4 regions of the Geobacillus sp. WSUCF-018B genome follow, and region 3 is predicted to be linked to each of the others. Evidence: riboswitches for the same ligand, from Rfam matches in the RefSeq annotation. Region 3 holds a riboswitch; each other region holds the start of a gene.
What was found. A riboswitch is a leader RNA that binds a small molecule or an ion and turns the genes downstream of it on or off. The one in region 3 is predicted to bind S-adenosylmethionine.
Positions count from the first base shown of each region.

Region 1 (5,256 bases), on a different contig from region 3:
GGGAGGTGGCTCGGGATCGGCTCGCGCTTGGTTCGCTCATCATTTTAGGAATCCTTTTGTCGATCGTCTATGGCGTGTCGCTCTTTTTGGATCAAGAGGAAATCGTGAAAGTGGATTTTCTTTCCATCTATTCTCCGCCGTCAGCGGAACACTGGCTTGGCACAGACTACGGAGGGCGCGACGTGTTTGGCCAGCTCATCATCGGCGCCCGCAATTCGTTTACGATCGGGCTGGCCATTACGCTCATCACTGGGGCGATCGGCCTCATTGTCGGATTGGTGGCCGGCTATTTCGGCGGCTGGATTGACAATGTCATTATGCGCATCATCGATTTCATTCTCGTTCTGCCGTTTTTGATGCTCGTTATTGTTTTTGTCGCCACTGTGCCTAAATATAATGTATTGACGTTCATTTTGATCATGAGCGCGTTTTTGTGGACGGGCAAAGCCCGGCTGATCCGCGCCAAAACGCTTGCCGAGCGCGAGCTGGATTATGTCAGCGCGTCAAAAACGCTCGGCACGCCAGATTGGAAAATCATTATTTTTCAAATTTTGCCCAACCTCAGCTCGATCATTATCGTCAATTTGACGTTAAATTTGGCGGGCAACATCGGCATCGAGTCCGGGCTCACGTATCTTGGCTTCGGGCTGCCGGAGAGCACGCCGAGCTTAGGGACGTTGGTCAGCTATGCGACCAACCCGGATGTTTTGCAAAACAAATGGTGGGTTTGGTTGCCTGCGTCATTGCTTATTTTAGTGATGATGCTGTGCATAAATTTCATCGGCCAAGCGCTGAAACGTGCGGCTGATGCAAGACAACGACTAGGATAAGGGGGAAGAAAATGTGAAGAGAAAATGGCTGGCGGCTCTCGCCGCGCTCTTGCTCGTGCTCGCCGGGTGCACGGGCAAATCCGACACAACGAGCGGAAAGGGCAACAATAACGAAAAACCGGCGGCTCAGAAGGAAGACATCAGCAAATTCCCGATGACGGTGAAAAACGACGGGAAAATCATCGATGGCGGCGTGTTGAAATACGGCCTTGTGTCCGATACGCCGTTTGAAGGGACGCTCAGCTATGCATTCTACACCGGAGCGCCCGACGCAGAGATTTTGCAATTTTTTGACGAGTCGCTTTTCCGGACGAACGGTGACTATGAAATTACAAATGATGGGGCTGCCACGTATGAGTTGTCGGATGATAAAAAGACGATGACAATCCATATTAAAGACAATGTGAATTGGCATGACGGCCAGCCGGTGACCGCCGAAGACTTGGAGTATGCGTATTTGGTCATCGGCCATAAAGATTACACCGGCGTCCGCTATGGCGATGCGCTCATCCAAGGCATCGTCGGGATGGAAGAATATCATAGCGGCAAAGCGGATAAAATTTCCGGCATTAAAGTCATCGACAAAAAGACGTTGACGATCACATGGAAACAGGCCAATCCGTCGGTGTTGACTGGCATTTGGGCGTATCCGCTGCCGAAGCATTACTTGAAAGACATTCCGATCAAAGACTTGGCGAAATCGGATAAAATCCGGAAAAACCCGATCGGGTTCGGTCCGTTTAAAGTGAAGAAAATCGTTCCGGGCGAGTCGGTCGAATTTGTTCGCAATGATGACTACTGGGCTGGCAAACCGAACTTGGAAGGCGTCATTTTGAAAGTCGTCAGCCCGCAAGTCGTCCTGCAAGCGCTGAAAAAAGGCGAAATTGACGTCGCTGAGTTCCCGACTGACCAATATTTGAACGCGAAAGGGACGAAAAACATTCAGTTTATCGGCAGAGTGGATTTGGCGTACAACTATATCGGCTTTAAACTCGGCCATTGGGATGCGAAAAAGCAGGAAAACGTAATGGACAATCCGAAATTCCAAAACAAAAAACTGCGCCAAGCCATGGCGTACGCCATCAACAACCAAGAGGTGGCCGACCGCCTGTATCATGGTTTGCGCTTCCCGGCGAACACGCTCATTCCGCCGTCGTTCCCGGGCTATCATGACAGTTCCATCAAAGGGTATACGTACAATCCGGAAAAAGCGAAACAATTGCTGGATGAAGCGGGATATAAAGATGTGGATGGCGATGGCCTCCGCGAAGATCCAAACGGCAAAAAATTCAAGGTCAACTTCTTGGCGATGAGCGGTGGGGACATCGCTGAACCGCTGGCCAAATTTTATATGCAATGCTGGAAAGATGTGGGCCTCGATGTCCAACTTGTGGACGGACGCTTGGCGGAGTTCAACTCCTTCTACGATATGGTCGAAAAAGACGATCCGAAAGTGGATGTCTACGCCGCCGCTTGGGGAACTGGAACGGACGTCGACCCGTACGGATTGTACGGCCGCAACGTCATGTTCAACTACTCGCGTTGGGTGAACGAGAAAAATGATGAGCTGCTAGAAAAAGGCCATTCCGAGCAGGCGTTTGATAAGGAGTATCGCCGGAAAATTTACAGCGAGTGGCAAAAGCTAATGAACGAAGAAGTGCCGGTCATCCCAACGTTGTATCGTTCCGCCATCTATGCGGTCAACAACCGTGTCGCCAACTTTACGGTTGACCCGAGCTCGAAGCTGACGTGGAAAGATGTCGGCGTCACGTCCGAGCAGCCAGAAGTGGCGGAATAAACAAAAAAGCGATTGCTTCTATGGGATTCGATATGGTAACATGAAAGACAAATGATCATACGTCTTATCAAGAGTGGGCGAGAGAACGGGCTTGATGACCCCACAGCAACCTGCCGGCAAGGTGCTAACACCCGCAAAGCGGTCTCGCTTTGGATGATAAGAACGGCTGCCCCCTTTCGCATCATTCCGAGGCGAAAGGGGTTTTTGTCGATAGGGGGTGAAGGGGGAAATAGTGAAGAGGGACATGTCGATCCGAGCTTGCATGGCCGCTCATCTCCGTGCCGCTGCGTTCGCCGTTCATGTCATGCGCTGCGTGCAGGCGGAGCTGATTCGGTTTGACCCTGAAGCGGCGGTTTATGTCGACCGCGGGGGCGGATATACCCACTTGTATGGGAAAGCGCAAGGGACAACCTTTTCAGTGTTGTTGACCGACAGCGAGGCGGACGAATGGAAGGCGGACGGACCGTACGCCCTTGATCGCTACATATGGACAGAGCTTGGGAAAAAAGGGGTTTTTCCAATGCGGATGACGCCGTATTTACAAGCTGTATGGTTAATGGAGTCATAGAAAGGAAGAGGACGAATGGCAGTCAAAAAATTTGAGCATGTCGGCATTCAAGTAAAAGACATCGAGGCATCAAAGGCATTTTACCAAAACGTCGTCGGCCTGGAGTTGCTTGACGAAATGATTCATACGAACGGAACGATGAAACTGGCGTTTTTAGGGATTGACGGCTCGATCATCGTCGAGCTGATCGAAGGATACAACCCGAACTTGCCGACGGAAGGAAAAGTGCACCACGTGGCGTTTACGGTCGAAGGCATCGAGCAGGAAAAAGAACGGCTTCAGTCGCTCGGCGTCCCGCTTGTGTGGGAGGAGATTACAACGCTCCCAAACGGGGCGAAATACTTATTTTTCCTTGGCCCGGACGGCGAATGGATCGAGTTTTACGAGCCGGCGCAATGAACGAAGGGGAAGGCGGCCATCGGTATGGCCGCCTTTTGCCGTGCAAGAAGGAAAATAGGGAGTGCACCGCGTATAGGTAAAGGGGAGAGGAGGAGAACAGATGGAGCCGCAAGTTATCCACGCCATTCAAGACGACTACCCGGATGAATTTGCCTGGTGCTATGGCTGCGGACGGCTGAATGAGCAAGGCCATCATTTCCGCACCGGCTGGGACGGGGACAAAACGGTGACCGTCTACACGCCGCGCCCGGAACATACGGCGATCCCTGGGTTTGTGTACGGCGGGCTGATCGCCTCGCTCATCGACTGCCATGGCACCGGGTCGGCGGCGCTTGCCTTGCATCGGAAAAACGGCCATGAGCCGGGAAGCGGGGAAACGCCGCCGCGCTTTGTTACTGCGTCGCTTCACGTCGATTTCGTCAAGCCGACGCCGCATGGAGTGCCGCTTGTCGCCGTCGGCACTGTGACGGAGATTCATCCGAAAAAATGGAAAGTGGACACCGAAGTGTTCGCCAACGGCGAACTGTGCGCCCGCGGGCAAGTCGTCGCCGTCGTAATGCCGAAAACGTTTGTCCGTGGGTAACAAGCAACAAAAGGCGCCGGAGAGCGGCTGTTTTTGACAGCGCTTTCTCCGGCGCTTGGCAACTGGTCGAAAACGGCTGCGCCTCACCTCGTTTCGCCATTGAGGACTGATGATGTCACGAAAAAGGCAACTCGACAACGCCTCTTCTCAAGTGGGGAAACCTTGTGAAATTGGTTCTCCTTTTTCAACAAAACCACCGATTTGGCGAACATCATCGTTTTTCACCGGTTTTCTCGGATTCCTCTGATCATCGCTTTCCATGCGTTTCAAAACAACAACAGCAGCTGCTGTTTGGCCTCGTCGAATCCAAGGAGAACGAGCATGCGCAAAAACGCCTTTTGGAGATCCATCACCTTCACGGTTTGTCCATGATCAGCACCGACGACGTGGCGCTCGCCACCTCTTTGCCGTTTTGCCGCACGATGGCGGTTACATAGGCGACGGTTTTCCCGAACTTTTCCACCCGCGCCTCGATTTCGGCTTCTCCAGCCGCCGCTGGGCGGTGAAACGTCGTCTGCAAGTTGATGGACGCGTGCAGCTGGTCATCGCGAAGCAAGGTCGTCACCGCATACGCCATGAGAATGTCCGCCGCCGCCCCGACGAACCCGCCCATAATCACCCCGTTGCCGTTGAGCAGCGATTCGCTGATCGTCCATACGCCTTTCGCATAGCCGTCTCGGGCTTCCGTCAGGCGGACGCCGAGCGTTTCGTCGCATGGGGGCGGCGCGCTTTGACCGGCGATGACAGCGTGCAAGTTGGTCATTGGCTTCATGTGGAACACCCTTTCTGTTGTCAATCATGTTTTTTTATTCGCCAAACGGCGGCGATTTCCTCTTTTCGCGTGCATGAGGAGGAGAACGGCAAAGCTGTGGCGAAAGAAACAAGCAGCTGATGATGGAAAGGAGATGGTCTCATGTATCAACCGCCAGACGCCGGCCGTTGGACGGGACGGATTGACAGCGTGAGCGATGAGCAGGCGTTTCGTCTTCATCAGCGCATTCGCTTGCTCGATTTGTCGCAGCCATTGGAGACGGTGGAACGAGCGGCGGCATTCATCGGGTTTGCGTGCGACGAAGGA
Region 1 is NZ_PIJF01000036.1:14,384-19,639, reverse strand. It holds gene CV944_RS11440 (ABC transporter permease) at 1-830, shown strand, start outside; gene opp4A (oligopeptide ABC transporter substrate-binding protein) at 844-2,628, shown strand; SAM riboswitch class I at 2,690-2,791, shown strand; gene CV944_RS11430 (hypothetical protein) at 2,873-3,196, shown strand; gene CV944_RS11425 (VOC family protein) at 3,212-3,595, shown strand; gene CV944_RS11420 (PaaI family thioesterase) at 3,696-4,178, shown strand; gene CV944_RS11415 (PaaI family thioesterase) at 4,534-4,950, opposite strand; gene hutG (formimidoylglutamase) at 5,092-5,256, shown strand, end outside.
Region 1: another riboswitch for S-adenosylmethionine. It lies ahead of CV944_RS11430 (hypothetical protein); the one in region 3 lies ahead of CV944_RS11175 (bifunctional homocysteine S-methyltransferase/methylenetetrahydrofolate reductase).

Region 2 (5,256 bases), on a different contig from region 3:
TAGCAAATGACCCCAGCGCACGGCAGCCCGTCAAGCGAGAACAAGCCTGGCTCGTTTCCCGGCTGCAAATACAAATGTTCATCCATCAATTGGAACAGGTGAAGCTTGCTGTATTCGCCGACGATTTGGCCATGGCGGTCGGCCACGATCATCGTGTTTGTCACGCCGGCGGCTGTTTTTTTGGCGACCGAACCGGCGACGAAATGGACGCCGTACGTTTGCGCCAATCGGGAAGCGAGCGCCTTCGCCCGTTCGGCGCCTTCGTCGGCAATTTCATCCAGGCGCGTCAAATCGTAGCCGGTCGTCCATAACTCTGGCAGCACGATGATGTCAGCGCCGTCTTTGGCAGCGGATTCCACGGCCTGTTCGGCTTGCTGTTCGTTTTTTGCTGGATCGCCAAATGCAATGTCAAGCTGCAGGCAGGCGATGCGGATCGTCATGAGCGTTCACCTCGGAAAAAAATTTTTCTTTACATTTTGCTTTTAACGATATATGATGTTGCACTAGAATTTCAAGAATTTTTGAGAAGGTGTGGACGATGACGATCGAATTTCCCTTTTCCGAACTGCTTGAACAGCTGCCGAAGCAGTTTTTCGCCTCGCTCGTGGCGAAAGTCGGTGCGAAGATCAAGGCGGGTTATGATGTGATCAACTTAGGGCAGGGCAATCCGGATCAGCCGACGCCGGCGCACATTGTCGAAGCGATGCAGAAGGCAGCCGCGAACCCAAAATACCATAAATATTCGCCGTTTCAAGGCTACTCGTTTTTGAAAGAAGCCGTAGCGGCGTTTTACGCGCGCGAGTACGGGGTGACGATCGACCCGGCCCGCGAGGTCGCCATCTTGTTCGGCGGCAAAGCCGGGCTTGTCGAGCTGCCGCTTTGCCTCGTCAACCCGGGCGATGTCGTGCTCGTCCCGGACCCGGGTTATCCGGACTATTGGTCGGGAATCGCGCTCGCCCGCGCGCGGATGGAAATGATGCCGCTTGTCGCGGAGAATGGGTTTCTGCCGGATTATTCGGCCATTCCCAGGGCGGCGGCCGACCGGGCGAAACTGATGTTTTTAAACTATCCGAACAACCCGACCGGCGCGACGGCGACGAAGGAGTTTTTTGCTGAAACGGTGGCGTTTGCGGAAAAGTACGGCATAGCCGTTGTGCACGATTTTGCCTATGGCGCGATCGGCTTTGACGGCCAAAAGCCGGTCAGCTTTCTAGAAGTGGACGGGGCGAAAGACATTGGCGTTGAAATCTACACGTTCTCGAAAACGTACAATATGGCCGGCTGGCGCGTGGCGTTCGCTGTCGGCAATGAGCGGATCATCCGTGCCATTGAGTTGTTGCAAGATCATTTGTACGTCAGCTTGTTCGGCGCCGTCCAAGAAGCGGCGGCAGCTGCGCTCCTCGGCCCGCAAGACTGCGTCGCGGAGCTCATTGCCTTGTACGAGGCGCGCCGCAATACGTTTATTCATGCTTTGCGCGCGATCGGCTGGGAAGCGCCGGCGCCGTCTGGATCATTTTTCGCCTGGCTTCCGTTGCCAAAAGGCGCATCATCCGCCGAATTTGCCGATCTGTTGCTTGAGCGGGCGCACGTCGCCGTCGCCCCAGGCATCGGTTTTGGAAAACACGGCGAAGGGTATGTGCGCGTTGGATTGTTGACCGATGAAGCGCGGCTTCGCGAAGCGGCGGAGCGGATCGGCCGGCTCGGATTGTTTTGAAAAAAAGAGCGGCAATGAACCGTTGACGGGACAACGTTGACCAGGCTGTTTTGAAAAAAATGATTGACAACGGCGGCAAAGGCTGTCATAATTCAAAGTAAATTTGCCAATCGTTTGACAAGTGCATAAACGAGCAGGCTTTCTTATCAAGAGCAGGCGGAGGGACGAGCCCAATGAAGCCCGGCAACCGGCTTGGCGTACGCTAAGCACGGTGCTAATTCTTGCAGCGGAAACGCTGGGAGATAAGAAGAGCGCCATGAATGAATGACGCCTCTTCTTAGGAAGGGGCTTTTTTATTTCGCCATATATTGAAAGAGGGATGGACGATGAGTGCAGTCATTGCGACGTATTTGCTTCATGATGAACACGATATTCGCCAAAAGGCGGAAGGAATCGCGCTCGGCTTGACAGTCGGCACATGGACCGACTTGCCGCAGCTAGAGCAAGACCAGCTTCGCAAGCATAAAGGGGAAGTCGTTGCGATCGAAGAGCTTGGCGAGAGCGAGCGGGTAAACGCCTATTTCGGCAAGCGGTTGAAGCGGGCAATCGTCAAAATCGCTTACCCGACCGTCAACTTCAGCGCCGATTTGCCAGCATTGTTGGTGACGACGTTCGGCAAGCTGTCGCTTGACGGGGAAGTGCGGTTGCTTGATTTGGCATTTCCGGAAGAATGGAAGCGGCAGTTTCCGGGGCCGCGCTTTGGCATCGCCGGCATTCGCGAAAAGGTCGGAGTGTACGACCGCCCGCTGTTGATGAGCATTTTCAAAGGCATCGTCGGCCGCGATTTGGCGTATTTGACATCAGAGTTGAAAAAGCAAGCGCTTGGCGGCGTTGACTTGGTCAAAGATGACGAAATTTTGTTTGACAGCGATCGTCTGCCATTTGCGAAGCGCATTACAGAAGGCAAAGCGGCGCTCGAAGAGGTGTACGAACAAACAGGCAAGCGGACGCTGTATGCCGTCAACTTGACCGGCAAAACGTTTGAACTGAAAGAAAAAGCGAAACGGGCGGCTGAGCTTGGCGCCGATGTGCTGTTGTTCAACGTGTTCGCCTATGGATTGGACGTCCTGCAAGGGTTGCGGGAAGATGAAGAGATTTCCGTTCCGATCATGGCCCACCCGGCGTTCAGCGGCGCGATCACGCCGTCGGAGTTTTACGGCGTCGCCCCGTCGCTCTTGCTTGGAAAGCTTTTGCGGCTCGCCGGCGCCGACTTTGTCCTGTTCCCGTCGCCGTACGGCAGCGTCGCCTTGGAGCGTGAGCAGGCGCTTGGCATCGCAAGGGCGCTGACCGATGAACAAGAGCCGTTTGCCCGGGCGTTTCCAGTGCCATCGGCCGGCATCCATCCGGGCTTGGTGCCGCTCCTTGTCCGCGATTTTGGCCTTGACAGCGTCGTCAACGCCGGCGGCGGCATCCACGGCCACCCGGACGGGGCGATCGGCGGCGGAAAGGCGTTTCGCGCCGCCATCGACGCAGCGCTGGTCGGCCGTCCGCTTCGTGAAGCGGCGAAAGACAACGAGGCGCTGCAAAAGGCGATCGACCGCTGGGGCGCTATTGAGGTGGAAGCATGACGAAACAACTCGTTCTTTTTTGCGATTTTGACGGCACGATCACGGAAAACGACAACATCATCGCGATTATGAAACAGTTCGCCCCGCCGGAGTGGGAGGCGCTAAAGGACGACATTCTCGCCCAGCGCATCTCCGTTCAGGAAGGCGTCGGAAAAATGTTTTCGCTTCTTCCGTCAGCGCTGAAAGGGGAGATTGTTGACTTTTTGCTTAGCACCGCCCGCTTGCGCGAAGGGTTCCGCGAGTTTGTCGCATGGACAAAAGAGCAAAGCATCCCGCTCTATATCGTGAGCGGCGGCATCGACTTTTTCGTCTATCCGCTGCTTGAAGGGCTCATTGAACCGGAGCGAATTTTTTGCAACGGCTCCGATTTCAGCGGTGAGACGATCCGCATCACATGGCCGCATGCATGTGACAGCCGGTGCCAAAACGGCTGCGGCTGCTGCAAGCCGTCGCTATTGCGCAGGCTTGCCCGCCCGGACGGGTATCACGTCGTCATCGGCGATTCGATCACCGACTTGGCGGTGGCCAGGCAAGCCGACTATGTGCTGGCGCGCGATTTTCTGCTTGAAAAATGTCAAGAGCTTGACCTGCCGCACGCGCCATTTGCGACGTTTTTTGACGTGATGGATGCGTTGCAGCGAATGGAGGTGATCGTATGAGCATCGTCGTGAAAAAGTGGAACGAGCTTGCGGAAGTGAAAGCCGAGCTCGCCGCCCGCGATTGGTTTTTCGCAACAAGCGGCAATTTGTCGATCAAAGTGACGGACGACCCGTTGACGTTTTTGGTGACAGCGAGCGGCAAGGATAAGCGGAAGCAAACGGATGAGGACTTCTTGCTCGTTGACGCTGCCGGCCGACCAGCGGAGAAAACACATTTAAAGCCATCAGCGGAGACGCTGCTGCATGTGGAAATTTACAACCGCACAAACGCCGGTTGCGTCTTGCACGTTCATACCGTGGACAACAATTTGATTTCTGAACTGTATGCGTCAAACGGGGAAGCAGTCTTTTCCGGCCAGGAAATCATCAAGGCGTTTGGCATTTGGGAAGAAAACGCCGCAGTGCGCATCCCGATCATTAACAATGACGCCGACATCCCGACGCTGGCTCGGGAGTTTGCGAACCATGTTCATGGCGACGCCGGCGCCGTGTTGATCCACAACCACGGCATTACCGTCTGGGGACGAACGGCGTTTGAAGCGAAAAAACATTTGGAAGCGTGGGAGTTTTTGTTCAGCTGGCAGGTGAAGCGGCTGCTTTTGCAACGGGCCGGCCTGCCGGTTGGCTAATATACATCTTTTAGAAGGGGGATTTTGACATGGCCGTCATCAAAGTGAGAAAAACGGGCCAAGTGATTGAAGGAGAAGACAATGTGCGCGCGTTTTTGAACAGTCAAGGGGTGTTGTATGAACATTGGGACATCACGAAACTGCCGGAGCATTTGCGCGATAAATATGTTCTGACAGATGAAGAAAAAAATGAAATTTTAGCGACGTTCAAAGACGAAATTGAAGACTTGGCGGCGCGCCGCGGCTACAAAACATGGGATATCGTCGCTCTGTCCGATGCGACGCCGAACTTGGATGAACTGCTGAAAAAATTTGAACAAGTGCACATCCATACGGAAGACGAAGTGCGCGCCATTACGGCCGGCCATGGCATTTTCATTATCAAAGGCGACAAAGAGACCGGCTATTTTGACGTCGAGCTGGAAGCCGGCGATGTCATTTCCGTGCCGGAAGGGAATCCGCACTACTTTACGCTCATGGACGACCGCCAAGTCGTAGCCGTCCGCCTGTTCATCGACCCGTCCGGTTGGGTCGCCCATCCGTATGAAGAGAAAGAAGAGGCTGTCCAATAATGAGAACACCCCGTTGCCAGGCAAGGCAGCGGGGTGTTTCGTTCTGTATGGAGAGGAGCGCTTGCCTCGATGACGGAAGGAGAGACCGCTAAAACGATTCGGTTAACAAAATCA
Region 2 is NZ_PIJF01000032.1:20,099-25,354, forward strand. It holds gene CV944_RS10625 (carbon-nitrogen family hydrolase) at 1-440, opposite strand, end outside; gene CV944_RS10630 (pyridoxal phosphate-dependent aminotransferase) at 539-1,714, shown strand; SAM riboswitch class I at 1,855-1,963, shown strand; gene mtnW (2,3-diketo-5-methylthiopentyl-1-phosphate enolase) at 2,041-3,282, shown strand; gene mtnX (2-hydroxy-3-keto-5-methylthiopentenyl-1-phosphate phosphatase) at 3,279-3,941, shown strand; gene CV944_RS10645 (methylthioribulose 1-phosphate dehydratase) at 3,938-4,570, shown strand; gene CV944_RS10650 (1,2-dihydroxy-3-keto-5-methylthiopentene dioxygenase) at 4,600-5,142, shown strand; gene CV944_RS10655 (ZIP family metal transporter) at 5,231-5,256, opposite strand, start outside.
Region 2: another riboswitch for S-adenosylmethionine. It lies ahead of mtnW (2,3-diketo-5-methylthiopentyl-1-phosphate enolase); the one in region 3 lies ahead of CV944_RS11175 (bifunctional homocysteine S-methyltransferase/methylenetetrahydrofolate reductase).

Region 3 (5,256 bases):
TCGGCGATGAGGCGCTTGAATTTGCGCGAGCCGATCACGTTTGTCCGCTCGCCGACAAAGAGCGGACGCATCGTTTCATCATAGATGAGCGCCTCGATGCCGGAAACGGCGTGGACATCAAACGAAGACGGAATCGCCCGCGGCGGGATGCCGCGCACCGCTTCGGCAATGGCGCGGATATGATCCGGCGTTGTGCCGCAACACCCGCCGACGATGTTGATCCATCCCTTTTCGGCAAAGCGGCGGATTTTCTCTGCCAACATCTCCGGCGTTTCATGGTAGCGGCCTTCCTCATCCGGCAGCCCGGCGTTCGGATAGCAGCTGACCGCCGTGTCAGCGAGCGAGGCGAGCGTCCGCAAATGGTCGGTCATAAACTCCGGACCGGTCGCGCAGTTTAAGCCGACGGCGATCGGCTTCATATGGCGCACCGAGATGAAAAACGCATCGATCGCCTGGCCGGCGAGCGTCGTGCCCATCGGCTCGATCGTGCCGGAAATCATGAGCGGCACGCGGCGGCCGACCGCCTCAAACGCCTTGGAAATGCCGAGAAATCCAGCTTTTACGTTCAACGTATCTTGGCACGTCTCCAGCAACAGAAGATCGACGCCGCCCAACAGCAGCCCGCGCGCTTGTTCTTCATAGGCGGCGACGAGTTCCTCAAAGGTCGCGCCGCCTGTCACCGACAACGTCTTCGTCGTCGGCCCCATCGACCCGGCGACAAAGCGCGGCCAGTCGGGAGTTGAGAACGCCTCCGCCGCTTGTTTGGCGAGCTTGGCCGCTTCGATGTTCAACTCGAGCGCCAAATGCCCGAGGTTGTATTCATCGAGCACAATGCGCGTCGCCCCGAACGTGTTCGTTTCGATGATGTCAGCGCCCGCTTCCAAATACGCTTCGTGAATGCGGCGGATGACAGGCGGGGCGGTGAGGGTCAAATATTCGTTGCACCCTTCATACGCCTCGCCGCCAAAATCGGCGGCTGATAGGTTGGCGCTTTGGATCATCGTCCCCATCGCGCCGTCAATGACGAGAATTTTTCGCTGCAGCTGCTGTTCTAAGGTGATGTTAGCCATGAACAACCTTCCTTTCTTTGGCGGCCGCTTCTTTTTCATGGATGTAGCGGACGAGCTCGACCGTCATGTCATAGCGCAAAAACGGCGTGATCAAATAAATGCCGTTAAACAAATCAAACGCCGCGTCAATGAGCGATTTGGCGATGGCAATTCCTTCGCGCGCCGCTTCTACTGGGTCGCTGCCGCAGGCGGCCATGCGGGCGCGAATCTCGTCCGACAGGGTGATCCCCGGCACTTCATGGTGCAAAAACTCGGCGTTGCGCGCGCTCACAAGCGGCATAATGCCGATGTAGATCGGCGTGGCGAGATGTTTCGTTGTTTCGTATATTTGCACGATTTTTTCTTCCGAGTAAACCGGCTGGGTCAAGAAATAGTGGGCGCCGCATTGAATTTTTTTCTCCATTCGCTCGACCGCTTTATCCAAATGGCGGACGTTCGGATTGAAGGCCGCACCGATCGAGAAGTTCGTTTTTTGCCCGAGCGGTTTGCCCGAGTACGATAATCCCTCGTTGAATTGGCTGATTAGGCGGATGAGATCGAATGACGACACATCATACACGGACGTCGCTCCCGGGAAATCGCCGATTTTCGACGGGTCGCCGGTAATAGCGAGCACGTCGGTGATGCCGAGCGTATGCAACCCCATCAAATGCGACTGCAGGCCGATCAAGTTGCGGTCGCGGCACGTAATATGCACGAGCGGGCGGACGCCGAGCCGCTCTTTCACGATCGTGGCGACGGCGGCGTTGCTGATGCGCGGCGTGGCAAGTGAGTTGTCAGCTAACGTCAGCGCGTCGATGCCAGCGTCATGGAGCGCTTTCGCCCCAGCGAGAAACTTGTCAATGCCGAGTTGCTTCGGCGGATCGAGTTCGACAATGACCGAGCGGCGCGTGCGGGCGAGCTCGGGAAGCGGAGTCGGCGCGGGCCGATCGGCTTGCACCGATACAGATGCCGTGCGCCGCTTCACCGTTTTTTCCGTCACCGGCGTCCGGTCGGCGAGCGCCTTTGCCATTGCCTCAATATGTTTCGGCGTCGTGCCGCAGCACCCGCCGATCAAGCGCACCCCTTGATCGCGGAACGCTTTGGCCGCCTCTTCAAAATATTCCGCGTTCGTTTCATAGACAAGCCGGCCGTCGCGGTAATCCGGGAGGCTCGCGTTCGGATACGCCGACAAAAATGCGCGATTGGGCAGGGGCACTTCCTCAAGCGACTGAATCATATAGTGCGGACCAAGCCGGCAGTTGAGCCCGACAACATCGGCCCCGAGCGCCTCCAGGCGGCTAAGGGCGTCCGCGAGCGGCGTGCCGTCTTGCAAAACGCCGACTTCATGGAGCGACACATGGGCGATAATCGGCAAGTCCGTCTCTTTGCGCGCGATGGCAAGCACCGTCTCCAACTCTTCCAAATCGTAATACGTCTCCAGCAGCACACCATCAACCCCTTCGGCAAGCAGCACAAACAGCTGCTCGCGAAACGTCCGCTTCACTTCGTCAAGCGGTACGACACTTTTGTTTAACGTGCGCAGCCCTCCGATCGTTCCGAGCACGTACGCCCCCCCATTGGCTGCTTGCTTCGCCAGTCTTACAGCGGCGCGATTGATCGCCGGCACCTCGTCTTGCAAGCCGTAGCGCGCGAGTTTCACATAGTTGGCGCCGTATGTATTCGTCTGAATGACATCGGCGCCCGCCGCGATATACGCTTCATGAATATGAATGATTTCGTCTGGATTCGATAGATTCAATTCTTCAAAACAACGGTCGACGCCATGCGAATATAAAAGCGTCCCCATCGCTCCGTCGGCGATGAGAATGCGTTGTTTCAACTCATCGAGCAGCCCCACGTTTGATTCCCCCATTTCGTTGTAGTAAAAGAAAAAAGCCTTCTAAGAAGAAGACTTTTCGTTCGCTTCTTCTTATCTTCCAGGCTGTTGCCTGTCTGGATTTAGCACCTTGGCCGCGGCCAGGTTGCTGAGGGTTCACCGGGCCAGTCCCTCCCCCTCTCTTGATAAGAATGTCCGTATGCGGTTGTTTATTTCGTCTTGACTATTACTATATAATTTAATGTATTTTTTGAAATTATTCAATACGGTGAAGCAAGGAAATTTGAAAAAACGATCAATGAGACAGCGGCTTTCCGCATTGCGGGCAAAATTGGAAGCTGTTCTGCGGAATAGTCAGCCGCTTTTTGTTTTTTAGTCGCCGACATGGCGGAAAGCATATTTTTCCGTTGCACTTTCTACTCTCCTATGTTCTAATTAGGAATAGTGAACATCAAGAAGATGGGGGGCTGAAAGTGAACGGAGAAATCATCCGCTTCGAGCGAGTGACGAAGGAATACGACGGCGCAGCCGTACTGGATGATGTCAGTTTTGCGATGGAGCGCGGGAAGTTTTATACGCTGCTTGGACCGTCGGGGTGCGGGAAGACGACGATTTTGCGGCTGATTGCCGGGTTTATCGAACCGACGCAAGGAACGATTTATTTCCACGGAAAGCCGATTCAAAACGTCCCGCCGAACAAACGGCAAGTCAACACTGTTTTTCAAGACTATGCGTTGTTCCCTCATCTCGATGTGTTTGAAAACGTTGCGTTTGGTTTGCGCGTGAAAAAGATGAAAGAAACCGACATTCGCGAGAAAGTGAGGGAAGCGCTTCGGTTTGTCAACTTAGACGGCTATGAGCGCCGCCGCATTCAAGAAATGTCAGGCGGCCAGCGTCAGCGCGTCGCGATTGCGCGGGCGATTGTGAATGAGCCAGAAGTTTTGCTCTTGGATGAGCCGCTATCGGCCTTGGATTTGAAGCTGCGCACGGAAATGCAGTATGAACTTCGTGAATTGCAGCGCCGCTTAGGGATTACGTTCATTTTTGTCACGCATGATCAAGAAGAAGCATTGGCGATGTCCGATTACATTTTTGTTCTGAATAAAGGAAAAATTCAGCAGTTTGGGACGCCGAAAGACATTTACGACGAGCCTGTCAATCGATTCGTCGCCGATTTCATTGGCGAATCGAACATTTTGTCAGGGCGCATGATCGACGATTTCCTCGTCGAATTTGCCGGCAAACAGTTTGCGTGTGTTGACCGCGGCTTCGCGCCAAATGAACCGGTCGATGTCGTCATCCGCCCGGAAGATTTGGAGCTCGCGGCGCCGGAAGACGGGCAGATCGTCATCCGCGTCGATTCGCTCTTATTCCGCGGTGTCCATTATGAAATTTGCGGCTATGACGAAAACGGCAACGAATGGCTTGTCCATTCGACGAAAAAGGCCGAAGTCGGGGAAACGGTCGGCCTTCGTTTTGAACCGGAAGCGATTCACGTCATGCGACTCGAAAAGGAGGATGAGGACGCATGACGGAACGGGCGTGGCGGAACTGGTATTTAATCCCTTATGGCATTTGGCTTGTGCTGTTTGTCGTGGCCCCGATTGTCTTTTTGGTGTATGAATCGTTTTTGGATCTTGACGGCCATTGGACGTTGTCCAACTATAAATCCGTATGGACGCCCATTTATTTGAAAATGATGGCGTATTCGTTTTGGTATGCGTTTTTAATCACGCTTGTGTCGCTGCTCATCGGCTATCCGACCGCCTATTGGCTGACGAAGACGCGGCACAAGCAGCTATGGCTGTTGTTGCTTATTTTGCCGATGTGGGTGAATTTGCTGCTGAAGGTGTATGCGTTTTTAGGGCTGTTCGGCACGTACGGGCTGGCCAACGCTTTGTTGAAAGCGCTGGGCGTTGGGCCGCGGCAGCTGTTGTTCACCGATTTCAGTTTTGTCTTTGTGTCGGTGTACATTTTTATTCCGTTTATGGTGCTGCCGATTTTCAACGCGCTGGAGGAGCTGCCGCCATCGCTTGTCGATGCCGCCCGCGATTTGGGCGCTTCGGCTTGGACGACGTTCCGCCGCGTCGTCTTCCCGCTCACGCTTGGCGGGGTGAAGGCCGGCTGCCAGGCGGTGTTTATCCCGGCGCTGTCGCTGTTTATGATTACGCGCCTCATTGCGGGCAACCGCGTCATTACGCTCGGCACCGCCATTGAGCAGCACTTCCTCGTCACCCAAGATTGGGGAATGGGGGCGACGATCGCTGTTGTGTTAATGATCGCGATGGCGGTCATCGTCGTCCTGACAGGAACCGGAAGGAAAGAGGGAAGCCGATGAAACGGACGCATTGGTGGGGACGTGTGTAC
Region 3 is NZ_PIJF01000035.1:2,976-8,231, forward strand. It holds gene metH (methionine synthase) at 1-1,070, opposite strand, end outside; gene CV944_RS11175 (bifunctional homocysteine S-methyltransferase/methylenetetrahydrofolate reductase) at 1,063-2,910, opposite strand; SAM riboswitch class I at 2,980-3,081, opposite strand; gene CV944_RS17315 (hypothetical protein) at 3,150-3,302, opposite strand; gene CV944_RS11180 (ABC transporter ATP-binding protein) at 3,363-4,421, shown strand; gene CV944_RS11185 (ABC transporter permease) at 4,418-5,227, shown strand; gene CV944_RS11190 (ABC transporter permease) at 5,224-5,256, shown strand, end outside.

Region 4 (5,256 bases), on a different contig from region 3:
TCGTACAAAATGACGTCGGCTTGTTGAATGCATTTCAACCCTTTGACGGTAATGAGTTCCGGATCGCCGGGGCCGGCCCCGACCAAATATACTTTCCCCATCGTTGTTTCAGCCCTTTCTGTCGTGATCCCGTCAGCTGCCGGCAGCAGCGCAAACGTTCCGTTGACGGGCGTATTGATTAACCATTAAAAACCAGTTGATATCGCTCTATTCCTAGCTTTTCTGCCGTAGTCGGCAAGCAGTTCGCTTGCCGTGCCGACTGGGCATGCGTACAGCATGCCCTCCTCGAACAATGAACGCTTTGCAGGCAAATGACATTTGCCCGCCGGCGTTCTTGTTCGTGGGAAGAGGCAGAAAAGCTTGTGTTCAGCCATATGATTCTGTGTTTTTAAGTAAAGTAATGGATAATCAACACTCGTGTTCCGTTGAATTTCATTGTAAACGGCCTGGCCGTGGCATGAAAACGACTTTGTAAAATCGTCTCCCACTCTTTTTTCGAGTGGGAGACACGGTATCGTTAATGGGTTTCCGATGCGGGGATGAATCCGCGCTCCCGCAAATACGCGAGCACTTGCTCGACACATTCGTCCACCGAATAACGATGCGTTTCGATGGTCAGCTCCGGCGCTTCCGGCGCTTCATACGGAGAATCGATGCCGGTGAATTCGCGGATTTCCCCGCGGCGCGCTTTTTGATACAGCCCTTTCGGATCGCGCTTTTCGCATTCTTCAAGCGGGCAATTGACGTAAATTTCGATAAACTCGTCTTCTTCGACTAAGCGGCGGACGAGCGCCCGGTCTTCGGCAAACGGCGAAATGAATGCCGTTAACACGAACTGGCCGCTGTCGACAAACAGTTTGGCGACTTCGCCGATGCGGCGGATGTTTTCTGTCCGATCGGCGGCGGAAAAGCCGAGGTCTTTATTGAGCCCGTGGCGGATATTGTCGCCATCGAGAACGTAATTTTGAATGCCAAGCTCAAACAGCCGTCTGGAGACGGCGTTCGCCACCGTCGATTTGCCGGAGCCGGACAGCCCCGTGAACCAAAGGACGGCGCTATGATGGCCGTTGCGTTGGCGGCGATCTTCTTTTGTCACCGATGTATGATGCCAAACGATATTCGTGCTCATCTCGCTCCTCCTTTAGCGTGTCGACGGGGTGACCGTTTCGCGTTCTTGCAGCCCTTTGATCAAAACGGCGGCCACTTCCGGACGGCTGAATGTGCTCGGCGGCACTTGGCCGTTGCGCAACATTTCACGGACTTTCGTGCCAGAAAGGACAACGTGATATTGCGCGTCGTGCGGGCATGTTTTCGTCGATGCCATGCCTTCGCATTTCGTGCAATAAAAGCTGTGTTCGAAAAAGAGCGGTGTAATGCCAAGCTCTTCGGCCGTAAAGTTCGAGAAGATTTTTTGCGCATCATACGTGCCGTAATAGTTGCCGACGCCCGCATGGTCGCGGCCGACGATGAAGTGCGTGCAGCCGAAGTTTTTCCGCACCATGGCATGGAAAATCGCTTCGCGCGGACCGGCATAGCGCATCGCAGCTTGGAAGACGCCCAAGAAAACGCGGTCTTTCGGATAATAGTTTTCCAGCAGCACTTGATAGCTTTCCATCCGGATGTCGGCCGGAATATCGTCCGCTTTCGTTTCGCCGACGAGCGGGTTTAAAAACAAGCCGTCCACGATTTCAAGCGCGCATTTTTGAATGTATTCATGGGCGCGGTGAACCGGGTTGCGCGTTTGGAAGCCGACGACGGTATTCCAGCCGAGTTCGGCAAATCGTTTCCGCGTTTCGGCCGGATCGAAATAAAACGGAGCAAACTGGCCTTTGTCGGTCCGTTTGACGAGCGTAACCGCTCCGCCGACGTACACATCTGGTTTTTCAAACAGCTTGCGCACGCCCGGGTGAGCGAGTTCATCGGTTTTATAGACGAGCTTGGCTTCTTTCGTTTTATCCGGGCGGTAAATATCGGCGATTTCAATGACGCCGTAGACGTCGCCGCCATAAACGAGTTTCGCTTTATCGCCGACAGCGAGTTCACTCGCTTTTTCTTCCGTCACCGCCAGCGTGATCGGAATGCTCCAGACAGTGCCATCAGCGAGGCGCATCGTTTCTACGACCGCATCGTAATCGGCTTTCGTTAAAAACCCGGTGAGCGGGCTGTAGGCGCCTGTGCCGATCAGCTCAAGGTCGCTTAGTTCGGCTTTGGACAGCTCGATCGTTTTCGTTGCTTCATCGATTGGGTAATCCGGATTCCAACGGTTGATCAATGTGCCGCCATGCGGAATGCTCAAACTCATGTTCATAACCTCCTAGATTGATAGATGTTCATTAAATGCCGCCGCCATGTTCATGAAGCGAACGCTCTTCTTCGGCGACTGTTTTTTTTAAGCTGATGACGCCAAGCGTCGCCAGGCAGACGCTGAAGATGGCAATCACCGTGTAAACATCGCTGTCAAGCAACAGTTTCACAAGGCTGTACGAAATGACAAGGGAAAATATTGGCGAAACAAACCACACTTTCAACAGTTGCACGACAATCCGCTTTTGCCAAATCGACATCCCGCTTTTCGCCGTGCCGATGCCGATGATCGCCGATGTCGTAATCTGCGTAAGCGGAACAGGCAAACCAAACAGCGACGAAATGATGACGAGCACGGCTCCCGTGCCGGAAATGGCGCTTCCTTCAAACGGGGAGAAGTTTGTAATTTTCTTTCCGTTTGTTTCTAACACGCGATGCCCAAGCAACAGGGCGCCGGCAGCGACAAACAAGCCGCCGAAGATAGTTGCCGGCCCGACCGCCATCAGCCCGGCGCCGACGAGCGGCCCGACGGCATTGGCCACATTGTTCATGCCGGCGGAAAACGCCTCGAGAAAGCCGGTGACAACGAGCAAGGCCATGAATGTTTTTTGCCAGCGCCCTTGTTCAAGCTGCGGATATTTTCGCTTGAGCGCCAAAAACCATTTGCCGACAGCCAGCGTAAACGAAAAGGCGACGATCGGGATCACGATCCATACCGACACGATAAACAGCAGCTTATGAAAGTACAACGCCTGATAGGCGATGCCAACGCCGACGACTGATCCGACGGTGATCTCGCTCGTCGAGAGCGGAATGCCCATGATGTTCGCCGCAAAAAGTGAAATGGCCGCCGCCGTTAAAATGATGACGACGATTTTGACGGTGAGGATCGAAGACGGAATAATGCCCGACCCGATCGTTTTCACTACTTCTCCGCCGCCGAGGCTGCCGAGAAACACGCCGATGCCGCAAAGAAGGAGGGCCATCGACTTTTTCGGAATGGCGCCCGACCCGTACGCGACACCCATCGAGGCGGCCGCGCCGTTCGCCCCGATGTTCATGGCGAAGAAAAAGGACACAATAAAGGCAATGGCAAGGAGCATATCGTTGTTCTCCCCTTATGTGAGATGGAGCCCGCACTCCGTTTTCCCCTGGCCGGCCCAGCGCCCGGAGCGCAAATCGTTCGGATCCGATGCCGGCGCTGTGCACGGGGCGCAGCCGATGCTCGGGTAGCCCCGGTCATGGAGCACGTTGTACGGAAGACCGTGTTTATATACGTAATTCCAAACGTCTTTCCACGTCCAATGAATGAGCGGGCACACTTTAATGGAGCGGAATTTGTCGTCTTTATTGATGTACTCGACATGGCGCCGCGTCGGCGACTGTTCGCGGCGCAAGCCGGAAATCCAGGCGGTGACTCCGGTCAAGACTTCCCGCAGCGGAATGACTTTGCGCAACTCACAGCATTTGTTCGGATCGCGTTTCCATAGTTCATCGCCGAACTGTGCAGCCTGCTCCTCCAGCGTCAAGTGCGGCTGTTTCATCACGATGCGGAGCGACGGGTATTTTTCCTGTACGTTCGCGATCGTGTCGTACGTCTCTTGGAAATGCAGCCCTGTATCCAAAAAGACGATTTCCGCATCCGGCTTGACTTGGGAAATCAAATCAATGAGCACAATCCCTTCAATGCCGAAACTGCACGCATAGACAATGTCATCGCCGTATTCGCGGTACGCCCAAGCAAGGACAGCCAACGCCCCTTTCGTTTCATCATCGGACGGAAAAGACGGTTTTTCGGCCGTTTCCCATTGGTCATATGTGAGCATCGTTTCCCCCTCCTTAAAAACAAAGAAAATCAACATAATTAGTCGGATATTCATCCGGCAACGGGCAGCCTGGCGATAAAAACGCCCCTTCCATTTCGGAAAGAGCGGAAGAACGAGGGACGCCTTATCTTCCAAAATGGATCCCATTTTGCTGGAATTAGCACCTTGCCAAACGCGGCAGGTTGCCGGAGTTCATCGGGCCAGTCCCTCCCCCGCTCTTGATAAGCGTATGTAATTTATATTGATTAAAATTTTAACACAATTGGCGCTAATGTCAATCCTAGTTTTTCGATAGGAATTTTTTTATATACATAGGCAGCTTCGCGATGCTTCCATCCGGTGACGGAAGGAGAGGATTACCGCTTGCGCAGGCTTCCGAGCTCCTCAACAATGGCCTGTATTTCGCTTGGACTGAACGTTTCACGCTTCATGACCATGTCGTAAATGTCTTTCAGTTCGTCATACCATGCCTCGGAAAAATGGGCCGGCTTAATCGCATCAAAATTGAGCACTTTTAATTTTTTCTTCAGCTGTTCAACGATATATTCGACGTTTTCTGCGGACGGTTTCGATAAATCCATGGTTTCGCTCCTTTCGTGGCAGGTTATCATGTATTGTACCACACCGGCGGTGAAAAAGGGGAGAGGCAATATAGTCCGCGCCAGCGTTAGGTGGTAAAATATAGGTGCATGTGCACGAGCTGCTAGAAAGCGGCTATCAAGCGCTTGGATGAAAAGGGAAAACTAATGCCAAGAAGACGGGATGGAAAGGAGTGGCTGCTTCGATGGTCAAAGTGTTGTTTGTTTGCCTCGGCAACATTTGCCGTTCGCCGATGGCGGAAGCGGTATTCCGTCATTTGGTGAACGAACGGGGGCTTGACGGACAGATTGTCGTTGATTCAGCGGGAACGGGCAGCTGGCATGTCGGGGAGCCGCCGCATGAGGGGACAAGGCGGATTTTGAGTGAAAACGACATTGACTATTCCGGCATCCGCGCCCGGCAAGTCGGGCGCCGCGACTTGGAGGAATTTGATTACATCATCGCCATGGACGCCGCCAATTTGAGCGATTTGCGCCGGCTCGCCGGGCCGAATTCGCCGGCGGTGATCGCCCGGCTGCTTGATTTT
Region 4 is NZ_PIJF01000022.1:1,779-7,034, reverse strand. It holds gene cobA (uroporphyrinogen-III C-methyltransferase) at 1-101, opposite strand, end outside; gene cysC (adenylyl-sulfate kinase) at 518-1,129, opposite strand; gene sat (sulfate adenylyltransferase) at 1,142-2,302, opposite strand; gene CV944_RS08370 (sulfate permease) at 2,334-3,407, opposite strand; gene CV944_RS08365 (phosphoadenylyl-sulfate reductase) at 3,423-4,130, opposite strand; SAM riboswitch class I at 4,252-4,358, opposite strand; gene CV944_RS08360 (DUF1128 domain-containing protein) at 4,487-4,711, opposite strand; gene CV944_RS08355 (low molecular weight protein-tyrosine-phosphatase) at 4,915-5,256, shown strand, end outside.
Region 4: another riboswitch for S-adenosylmethionine. It lies ahead of CV944_RS08365 (phosphoadenylyl-sulfate reductase); the one in region 3 lies ahead of CV944_RS11175 (bifunctional homocysteine S-methyltransferase/methylenetetrahydrofolate reductase).